DNA from 2 places in the Pedococcus sp. P2_E4 genome. Region 2 is predicted to be linked to the other one. Evidence: predicted binding sites of a transcription regulator. Region 2 holds the regulator's gene; the other holds the start of a gene.
The links. Region 2 encodes HrcA, which represses chaperone genes, less so after heat shock. Its sites were predicted from a motif close to TTNGCACTCGNNNNNNNCGAGTGCNAA; they were not measured.
Positions count from the first base shown of each region.

Region 1: groES (co-chaperone GroES) is a predicted target of HrcA. The motif match lies at 1,589-1,615, and genes of this name have one in related genera.

Region 1 is NZ_JBFUEO010000034.1:23,052-28,917, reverse strand. Features, by position in the region: gene groL (chaperonin GroEL) at 1-1,030, opposite strand, end outside; gene groES (co-chaperone GroES) at 1,146-1,439, opposite strand; gene AC1DV7_RS14495 (GNAT family N-acetyltransferase) at 1,701-2,519, shown strand; gene AC1DV7_RS14490 (THUMP-like domain-containing protein) at 2,649-3,881, shown strand; gene AC1DV7_RS14485 (VldE C-terminal domain-containing protein) at 4,056-4,778, shown strand; gene AC1DV7_RS14480 (PfkB family carbohydrate kinase) at 4,794-5,618, opposite strand; gene AC1DV7_RS14475 (nucleoside hydrolase) at 5,618-5,866, opposite strand, start outside.
Region 2 is NZ_JBFUEO010000044.1:235-4,156, reverse strand. Features, by position in the region: gene AC1DV7_RS15740 (Gmad2 immunoglobulin-like domain-containing protein) at 1-96, shown strand, start outside; gene AC1DV7_RS15735 (16S rRNA (uracil(1498)-N(3))-methyltransferase) at 106-849, opposite strand; gene dnaJ (molecular chaperone DnaJ) at 858-1,982, opposite strand; gene hrcA (heat-inducible transcriptional repressor HrcA) at 2,036-3,067, opposite strand; gene AC1DV7_RS15720 (DUF3097 domain-containing protein) at 3,229-3,922, shown strand, end outside.

The DNA.
Region 1 (5,866 bases), on a different contig from region 2:
CCCGGCCGGTGACGTCGTCGGTGTCTCCGGCGCCGTCGATGATCGTGGTGGTGTCCTTGGTGACGACGACGCGGCGGGCCTGGCCCAGCACGTCGAGGTCGGCCTGGTCGAGCTTGAGCCCGACCTCCTCGGAGATGACCTGGCCACCGGTGAGGGTCGCCATGTCCTGCAGCATCGCCTTGCGGCGGTCGCCGAAGCCGGGGGCCTTGACCGCGACCACGTTGAAGGTGCCGCGGATCTTGTTGACCACCAGGGTCGACAGCGCCTCGCCGTCGATGTCCTCGGCGATGATCAGCAGCGGCTTGCCGCTCTTGACGACCTTCTCGAGGACGGGGAGGACGTCGGCGATGGCCGAGATCTTGCCCTGGTTGATGAGGATGTAGGCGTCCTCGATCACGGCCTCCATGCGCTCGGCATCGGAGATGAAGTAGGGCGAGATGTAGCCCTTGTCGAACTGCATGCCCTCGGTGAACTCGAGCTCGGTCGTCGCGGTCGAGGACTCCTCGACGGTGATGACGCCGTCCTTGCCGACCTTGTCGAAGGCCTCGGCGATGGTCGACCCGATCGTCTCGTCCTGGGCGGACAGCGCGGCGACCTGGGCGATCTCCTCCTTGCCCTCGATCTCGCGGGCGTTCTCGAGCAGCTTGGCGGACACGGCCTCGACGGCCTTGTCGATGCCGCGCTTGAGGCTGGCCGGGGCGGCACCCGCGGCAACGTTGCGCAGGCCCTCCTTGACCATGGCCTGGGCGAGCACGGTGGCGGTGGTGGTGCCGTCACCCGCGACGTCGTTGGTCTTGGTGGCGACCTCCTTGGCGAGCTGGGCGCCGAGGTTCTCGTACGAGTCCTCGAGCTCGATCTCGCGGGCGATGGTCACACCGTCGTTGGTGATCGTGGGGGCGCCCCACTTCTTGTCGATGACGACGTTGCGGCCCTTGGGGCCGAGCGTCACCTTGACCGCGTTCGCGAGCGCGTCAACGCCGCGCTCCAGCGACTTGCGGGCGGAGTCGTTGAACTCCAGCGTCTTAGCCATGAAAGTCCTTCTCTAGCAGTCGAAATCGGGGTGCTGACATTCGGGGTGAAAGGCGACGTGCCCTGTATGCCGGCGGGCCGGCACACAGGGCACGTCAATCACGAGGTGCGGATGCTCAGCCGACGATGGCGAGGACGTCGCGGGCGGAGAGGATGAGGTACTCCTCGCCGCCGTGCTTGATCTCGGTGCCGCCGTACTTGCTGTAGATCACGCGGTCGCCGACGGTGACGTCGAGCGGGACGCGGTTGCCGTTGTCGTCGATGCGGCCCGGGCCGATCGCAAGGACCTCGCCCTCCTGGGGCTTCTCCTTCGCGGTGTCCGGGATGACGAGGCCAGACGCAGTGGTCTGCTCGGCCTCGACGGACTTGACGACGATGCGGTCTTCGAGCGGCTTGATGGAAACCGACACGGTGAGGACCTCCCCTTCGGGAATGTCGAAGTTGGACAGTGGTGGGTGGTGCAGGGTGCTGCCGGTCCGGTCGCCGTCGCGGGGGTCGACCAGGCGGCTGCGTTAGCACTCGGCGAACCGGAGTGCCAACCGCCAATCTAGGCTCGTGGTTAGCACTCGGTCAACTCGAGTGCCAGAACTGGACGGGGCGTTCGCCGAGGGCGGACGGCGCGGGCCAAATGCGGTGGCGCCGAACCCCCCGGACCGGGCAGTGTCTGGCGCATGCCGACCCCCACCAGCGACCCCGCCGTCCTGCTGCGCGCCTACGACGAGCAGCTGCGCGAGGAGCTCTCCTCCGCCCTGACCGCACCGCGGCTCGGGCCGCTGGTGCTCGCCACCTACCTCGGGGGCCGGGGGTTCATCACCTACAAGACCCTCGACGTCGACGGACGGCCTGCCGACGAGGACTCGGTGCGCCAGCTGGTGGACCAGGCCCTGGCGCACTACGAGGCGATGCCGGAGATCCTCCGGGTCGAGTGGAAGACCCGGGGCCACGACCGCGCCCCCGGGCTGCACGAGGCACTGGTCGCACGCGGGTTCGTGCCCGACGAGCCCGAGTCGATCATGATCGGCGAGGCCCACCTGCTCGCCGTCGACGTCGAGCTGCCCGAAGGCGTGGTGGTGCGCCAGGTGACCGACGAGGAGGACGTCCGCGCGATGTGTGCCATGCAGGCCGAGGTGTTCGGGGACGAGCCAGAGGAGGCGCAGGAGCTCCTCCTGCAGATCCTGCACCGGCTGCGGACGCGCGACGACATGGAGATGTGGGTGGCCGAGCACGACGGCCGCATCGTCAGCGCCGGTCGGCTCGAGCCGGTCGAGGACACGGACTTCGCGGGGATCTGGGGTGGCGCGACTCGGCCGGAGTACCGCGGCAAGGGCATCTACCGGGCCCTGACGGCGGCGCGGGCGCGGTCGGCCATGGGCTACGGCAAGCGCTACATCAACAGCGACTCGACCGAGTTCTCCCGGCCCATCCTCGAGCGCTCCGGTCTCCTCAAGGTGTCGACGACGACTCCGTACGAGTGGCGCCGCGACCGCTGACCCGCGGCGGGCGACCCCGGCACCCGCGGTCGGGCGACCCCGGGCACCGGCGGCGGGCGACCCCGGGCACCGGCGGCGGGCGACCCGGGCACCTGTGGCGGCCACCCCGCATACGACACAATGCGGGCCATGGACCTGGCCCTGCTGCGACGCCTGACCAGCGGCGAGGGCTGGGGCCTGCTCCAGTCGCTGCCCGACTACGACGAGTCGCAGGCGCTGGCCCTCCAGGCGCGGCTGCGGGGCGCGGGCTTCGACCCCGACCTGGTGGCCGCCGCCCTGAACCAGGCCAGGCTGCGAGCCAGGGCGCGGGACAAGTTCGGGGAGTTCGCGCGGGGCATGGTCCTCACGTCGGACGGCCTCGAGCAGGCCACCCGACTGTCCGTCGCCGCCCAGCACGCGCAGCGCTTCCGCGCGGCCGGGCTGCACACCGTGCACGACCTCGGGTGCGGCATCGGCTCGGACGCGATGGCCATGGCCGGTCTCGACCTCCGGGTCCGGGCCATCGACGCCGACGAGGTGACGGCCGGCATCGCAGCGGTCAACCTGCGGCACTGGCCGGAATCCACGGCGAACCAGGGTGTGGTCGAGGAGTTCACCGCGCCCCAGGGCGAGGGCGCGCGCGGCGTGGGCGCCTGGCTCGACCCCGCCCGTCGCACGCCCGGCGTCGCCGACATCACCGGTCGCACCCGCCGGGTGTTCAACCTCGCCGCCATCTCGCCGTCGTGGGACACGGTCCAGGCGGTCGCGAGGGACCTCCCGGCCACGGGCACCAAGCTCAGCCCGGCGTTCCCCCATGCCGCTCTGCCGCCCCGAGCGGAGGCCCAGTGGACCTCGTGGGAGGGCGAGGTCGTCGAGTGCGCCGTGTGGTTCGGGCCGCTGGCCCGCACGCCCGGCCGCACCGCCGCGGTGCTGCGTGACGGTCTCGCCGCCGTGCAGGTCACCGAGGCAGACACGGACGGGGCCGCGCCCACCCTCACCAACCTTGCCGACGTCGGGGCCTGGCTCTACGAGCCCGACCGGGCCGTGCTGCGGGCGGGGCTCACCGGGGCGCTCACCGCAGCGACCGACGGGGCCGAGCTCGATGCCGGGGTCGGCTATGTGGGCTCGTCGCGCTCCGTCGAGGTCCCCTACGCCCGCCGGTATGCCGTGGTCGAGGTGATGCCGTTCAACGTCAAGGCGCTGCGGGGCTGGCTGCGCGACCACGGCATCGACCGGCTGACCATCAAGAAGCGCGGGGTCAGCGTCGACGCGGACCTGCTGCGTCGCCAGCTCCGGCTCCCTGCCAAGGGCCACCACGAGGCCGTCGTCGTGCTGACCCGGGTGCGCAGCAACCAGGTCGCGCTCATCGTCCAACCGGCCTGAGGCAGGTCAACAGGAGGGTCGCAGGCAGGCTGTCACGCCAGTCGGCGGGGGCGCCCCAGCCAACCACGCGTTCGACGGCAAATGCGCGGAACCACAGGGCTCCGCGTGACTCCGGCCACTCGACACGCTCGGGGATTCGCCACGACCAGCGGGCGTCTTCTATGGTCGGAGCCGATGTCTTCGACCCCCCAGACCCGAGCGGCCCGGCACGCCCATGCCCGGCCGTCCTCGGCGAGCCTCTTGATCCAGGCGATCCGGCGCCCCAGCCACGCTTCGATCGTCAAGGCCCTGGGAGTCAGCACGGCCGCGCTCGGCCTGGCGACGGCGTTCGCGTCGCCCCCCGCGGCACCGACCATCCAGCTGACCGCGAGCGCGTTCACGGCGCCGCAGGTGACCGTGGCCGCCCAGGCACAGGAGGCTGCTGCGCCCCGAGCCTCTGCGAACTACGGCGCGATCGGCTTCAAGGCCCTGGCCAAGCCCTCCCGGACCTCGGGGTCGGGCGAGTCCTCCGACGCCGCGGCTGTCCGTGGTGAGAGGCAGGCGTCGCGCAGCATCCGCCGCACCGGCCTGCCCCACGAGCTCGGCCTCACCCAGCACGGGCTGGTCGTGCTCAATGCGCTCCGCGACAACTGCCCGCAGGTCACGAGCTTCGGCGGCTACCGCCCCGGCGACATGGACCACGGCACCGGCAACGCCGTCGACGCGATGGTCCCGTCCCGATCGGCCGGTGACGCCGTCGCCGCCTACGTCATGGCGCACGCGGCAGAGCTCAACGTGAAGTACATCATCTGGTACCAGCGGATCTGGTACCCCAGCAGCGGCACCTGGAAGCCCATGTCGGACCGTGGCGGTATCACCGCCAACCACATGGACCACGTGCACGTCTCGGTCAACTGACCGCCTGACCGCCGCCTAGAGCTCAGGGTCGCGCTGCGCTCCCTGGTGGCGCACGGTGTCGGCTCCGGCCGCCATGGCCGCCGCGACCGCTGCCCGCCGGTCAGCGCCCTGAGCCAGCGCGGCCGCCAGTGCCCCACAGAAGGCATCGCCTGCGCCCGTCGTGTCGACGACATCGGCGCCGTCCACCGCCTCGCCGTGGAACTGCTCGCCGTCCCAGCTGCACCCTGCGGCGCCGAAGGTCACCAGCAGCGAGCCCGGCACGACGCCGGACTCCCCGAGCTGCATGGCCTCGTGCTCGTTGACCACCACCGGGTCGGCGAGCGCAGCCACGTCGGCCGGCAACGCGGCATACGGGGCGGCGTTGACGACCACGCGCGCGCCCCGAGCGTGCGCCGCCCGGGCGGCCCTCGCCACGACCGGGACGGGCACCTCGAGCTGTGCCAGCAGGACGTCACCCGGTCCGAGGTCCGGGACCGCGAGGGCGTCGACGCGCCCGTTCGCCCCGGGGATGACGACGATGGCGTTCTCGCCGGCGTCGTCGACGGTGATCCAGGCCTGGCCCGTGGGGGTGCCGGCCAAGGTCTGCACAGGGGTCACGTCGACGCCCCGCTCCCCCAGCCTGCGCAGGTATGCCGTGCCACCGTCGTCGTCGCCCACGGCACCGACCACGGTCACGACGGCCCCGGCCGCCGCGGCGGCAACGGCCTGGTTGCCGCCCTTGCCGCCGGCGAACCGGCGAGTGTCACCGAGCGCGAGGATCGTCTCACCGGGCCGGGGATGGCGTTGCACGTCGACGACGAGGTCGACGTTGAGGGACCCGAGCACCACGACGCGGCCCATCAGCGCATCCCGCCCGAGACGGTGTCGAGCCACAGGGTCGCGTAGCGCCGGGCGTCGACCTCGAGGCACACGTCGATCGTGGAGCGTGCCTGCCCGTGGGGGTCGTAGTCGATGCCTGCGGCCCAGTCCCGCGAGTCGACGATCGTGCGTCCTCGCGACCACGTGCCGGCGAGCTCGACCCTGACGGGCAGCCGTCGCCGGGTGACGCCGCCCGGCTCGATGACGGCGCACACCGCCCCCGCGTCACC
Region 2 (3,922 bases):
TCCCCCGGCGACTACACGATCCGCGTGTTCGAGATGAGCATGCAGGACGGCGACAAGGTCGCCGCCGAGGTCAGCACGACCTTCACCGTGAAGTAGCCGTCAGCGTCAGCGCCAGCGACCGGCCGCGCTCAGCACCGCCAGCGCGGCCGGCCCGGCGCTCGACGAGCGGAGCACCGTGTCACCGAGCCGCACGGTCACGGCCCCGGCGGCCTCGAAGGCCGCGACCTCCTCGGGGGTGATCCCACCCTCGGGACCGACGACGACGAGCACGTCGCCCGCGTCCGGCAACGCTTGCGCGGCCAGGCTCGCCCTGGCGTCCTCGTGCAGGACGTATGCCGCTGCGGCGCCGCCGATGCGGGCGGCGAGGTCCTTGGTCGTGGCGAGCCCCGCGACGACGGGGGTGCGCGACCTGCGCGACTGCTTGGTCGCCGACAGCACGGTCGACTCCCACTTGCGCCGGGCCTTGTCGCCACGCTCGCCGCGCCACTGGACGATGCTGCGGGCCGCCTGCCAGGGCACGACCTCGTCGACCCCGAACTCCGTGGCCGCCTCGATCGCCTGGTCGTCGCGGTCACCCTTGGCGAGCGCCTGGACGAGGACGAAGCGCGGCTGCGGCTCGGCGTCGCGACGTACACCGACGACCCGGAGGGCGAGCTCTGCCTTGCCTGCGCCCACCACGTCGCACGTGACGCGCAGCCCTGCGCCGTCGGCGAGCATCACCTGCTCCCCTGCCGCGATCCGGCGGACGGTTGCCGCGTGGCGTCCCTCCGCCCCGTCGAGCGTGACCGACGCCCCCTCGGCCACGCCGTCGAGCAGCGCCGGGTCGACGAGGAACAGCGGCAGCGTCATGTGGCGGGCTACTTGGCCTTGAAGGCGTCGCGCAGCTTGCCGAACAGGCCCTGACCGGCGGGCGCGAGGCGGCCCTCGGGTCGCTCCTCGCCACGCAGGGATGCAAGCTGGCGGAGCAGGTCCTCCTGCTGGTCGTCGAGCCGCGTCGGGGTCTGCACGTTGGCGTGCACGATGAGGTCGCCGCGCCCGGTGCCGCGCAGGTGGGTGACGCCGAGGCCACGCAGGGTCATCGCGTCGCCGGCCTGGGTGCCGCGCTTGACCTCGAGCTCGTGCGACCCGTCGAAGGTGTCGAGCTTGAGCGTGCTGCCCAGGGCCGCCGCCGTCATGGGCAGCTCGACGGTGCAGTGCAGGTCGTCGCCGCGCCGCTGGAAGGTCGCGTGCTGCCGGACGTTGACCTCGACGTACAGGTCGCCGGCGGGCCCGCCACCCTGGCCGACCTCGCCCTCGCCGCCGAGCTGGATCCGCGTGCCGGTGTCCACCCCGGCCGGGACCTTGATCTTGATCGTGCGACGGGTGCGGACCCGGCCGTCGCCGGAGCACTCGAAGCAGGGGCTCACGAGCACCTCGCCGAAGCCCTGGCAGGTCATGCACGGGCGGGTCGTCATGACCTGCCCGAGGAACGAGCGCTGCACCTGCTGAATCTCGCCCCGGCCGCCGCAGACGTCGCAGGTGCGGCGACCCGAGCCGGGCTGCGCGCCGTCGCCGTGACACGTGGAGCACAGCACCGCCGTCTCGATGGTGAGCTCCTTCTCGGCACCGAACACCGCGTCGGCGAGGTCGATGTCGAGTCGCACCAGCGCGTCCTGGCCGCGGCGCTGGCGCGAGCGCGGACCCCGCTGGGCCTGGCCGGCGCCCGCGCCGAAGAACGCGTCCATGATGTCGCTGAACGAGAAGCCCTGGCCGAAGCCGGCAGCCGCGCCCGCGTAGGGGTCGGCGCCCATGTCGTAGGAGCGCCGCTTCTCGGCGTCCGAGAGCACGTCGTAGGCCTGCGAGACCTTCTTGAACTGCTCCTCGGCCTCGGGGCTGGGGTTGACGTCCGGGTGGAGGGTGCGGGCCTTCTTGCGGTAGGCGCGCTTGATCTCCTCAGCCGTCGCGTCCCGCGAGACGCCGAGGTCCTGGTAGTAGTCGTTCAACGGAAGTCCTTGGTGTCAGAGCTGACGGTCGGTGGAGCGGAGTCGGGTGCGCGTCATTGCGCGAGGATCCGGGAGACGTAGGTCGCCACGGCCCGCACCGACGCCATCGTGGTGGGGTAGTCCATGCGGGTGGGGCCGAGCACGCCGAGACCGGCGACGAGGTCGGCGCCGGTGCCGTACTCGGTCGAGACCACAGAGGTCGACTGCAACCCCGCGAAGGGGTTCTCGTGGCCGATGCGGACGGAGACGGCATCGGAGGTCTCGCGCGACGTGCCGAGCAGCTTGAGCAGCACCACGTGCTGCTCAAGGGCCTCGAGCACCGGGCCGATGGTGAGCGGGAAGTCGGTGCCGACCCGGGTGAGGTTGGAGGTGCCGGCGAGGACGACCCGCTCCTCACGCTCCTCGACGAGGGCGTCGTCGAGCGACCTCACCACGGAGCGCACGAGGTCGCGGTCTGAGGGGTCGAACTCCTCCGGCAGCGACTCGAGGCTCGCGGCGGCGTCGACCAGGCGTCGGCCCACGGCCGTGGCGTTGACCTTGGCGCGGACCAGCCCGAGCAGGGCCTCGCCGTCCGAGCTGGTGAGGTCGTGGCCGGTCTCGATGACCCGCTGCTCGACCCGGCCGGTGTTGACGATGAGCACGACCATGAGCCGGCTCGCGCCCATCGGCACGAACTCGATGTGGCGCACCGACGAGCGGGTCAGCGAGGGGTACTGCATCACGGCGACCTGCCGGGTGAGCGAGGCCAGCAGCCTGACCGTGCGGTCGACGACGTCGTCGAGGTCGACGGCGCCCTCGAGGAACTGCGAGATCGCCGCGCGCTCGGCAGCCGACATCGGCTTGACCGAGCTCAACCGGTCGACGAACAGGCGGTAGCCGGCGTCGGTGGGGACGCGCCCCGCGCTGGTGTGGGGGGCCGCGATCAGCCCCTCCTCCTCCAGCGCCGCCATGTCGTTGCGGACGGTGGCGGCCGAGACGCCGAGCTGGTGGCGCTCGAGCAGGGACTTGGAGCCCACGGGCTCGGAGGTCTCGACGTAGTCCTGGACGATCGCGCGCAACACCGCGAGCCGACGTTCCTCGCTCACTGTCTCCTCCTGTCCGCTCGACCCGATGCCACGGCTCCGGGCCGTTGGCACTCACGTTCTACGAGTGCCAAGTCTATGTCGTTCCCCCGGCAGGCCCGAATCCTCCACGAGGTCGCGCGAGCCTGCGCGGGAGCGGCGACCACGCGGCATACCCTCTCGTGGTGCCCGACCGCTATGGCTCCGACGTCCTCTCCGGCGACTGGAAGGTGCCCCCGCGCGGGCGCTCCCGCGACGTGGAGGCCGAGACCGGGCTGGTCGTCGAGGACGTCGACACGGGCTGGTGCGGTGCGGTCGTGCGGGTCGAGAAGGCCGGCGGCATGCACGTCGTCCACCTCGAGGACCGGCGGGGTCGCACCAGGGGCTTCCCCCTCGGCCCCGGCTTCCTGCTCGACGGGGCCCCGGTGGTCCTGACTCCCCCGAAGGCCGCCGCCCGGGCGGAGCTCGCAGCCGCGCGCGCGACGGCGTCACGGACCGCCTCCGGATCACGGGCCGTCGAGGGCGTGCGCGCCCGGGTGGCCAGCGGATCGCGGATCTTCGTCGAGGGCCGCCACGACGCCGAGCTCGTCGAGAAGGTCTGGGGCGACGACCTGCGCGTCGAGGGCGTGGTCGTCGAGATGCTCGACGGCGTCGACGACCTCGCCGCGGCGATCCGGGACTTCGCACCGGGTCCGGGGCGGCGGATGGGGGTGCTCGTGGACCACCTCGTGCCGGGCACCAAGGAGCACCGGGTCGTCGAGGAGGCCCGCCGCGTCAAGCCGTATGCCGCGCACGTCCGGATCCTGGGGCACCCGTACGTCGACGTGTGGCAGAGCGTGCGGCCCGAGCGCCTCGGGCTCCCGGCCTGGCCGGTCATCC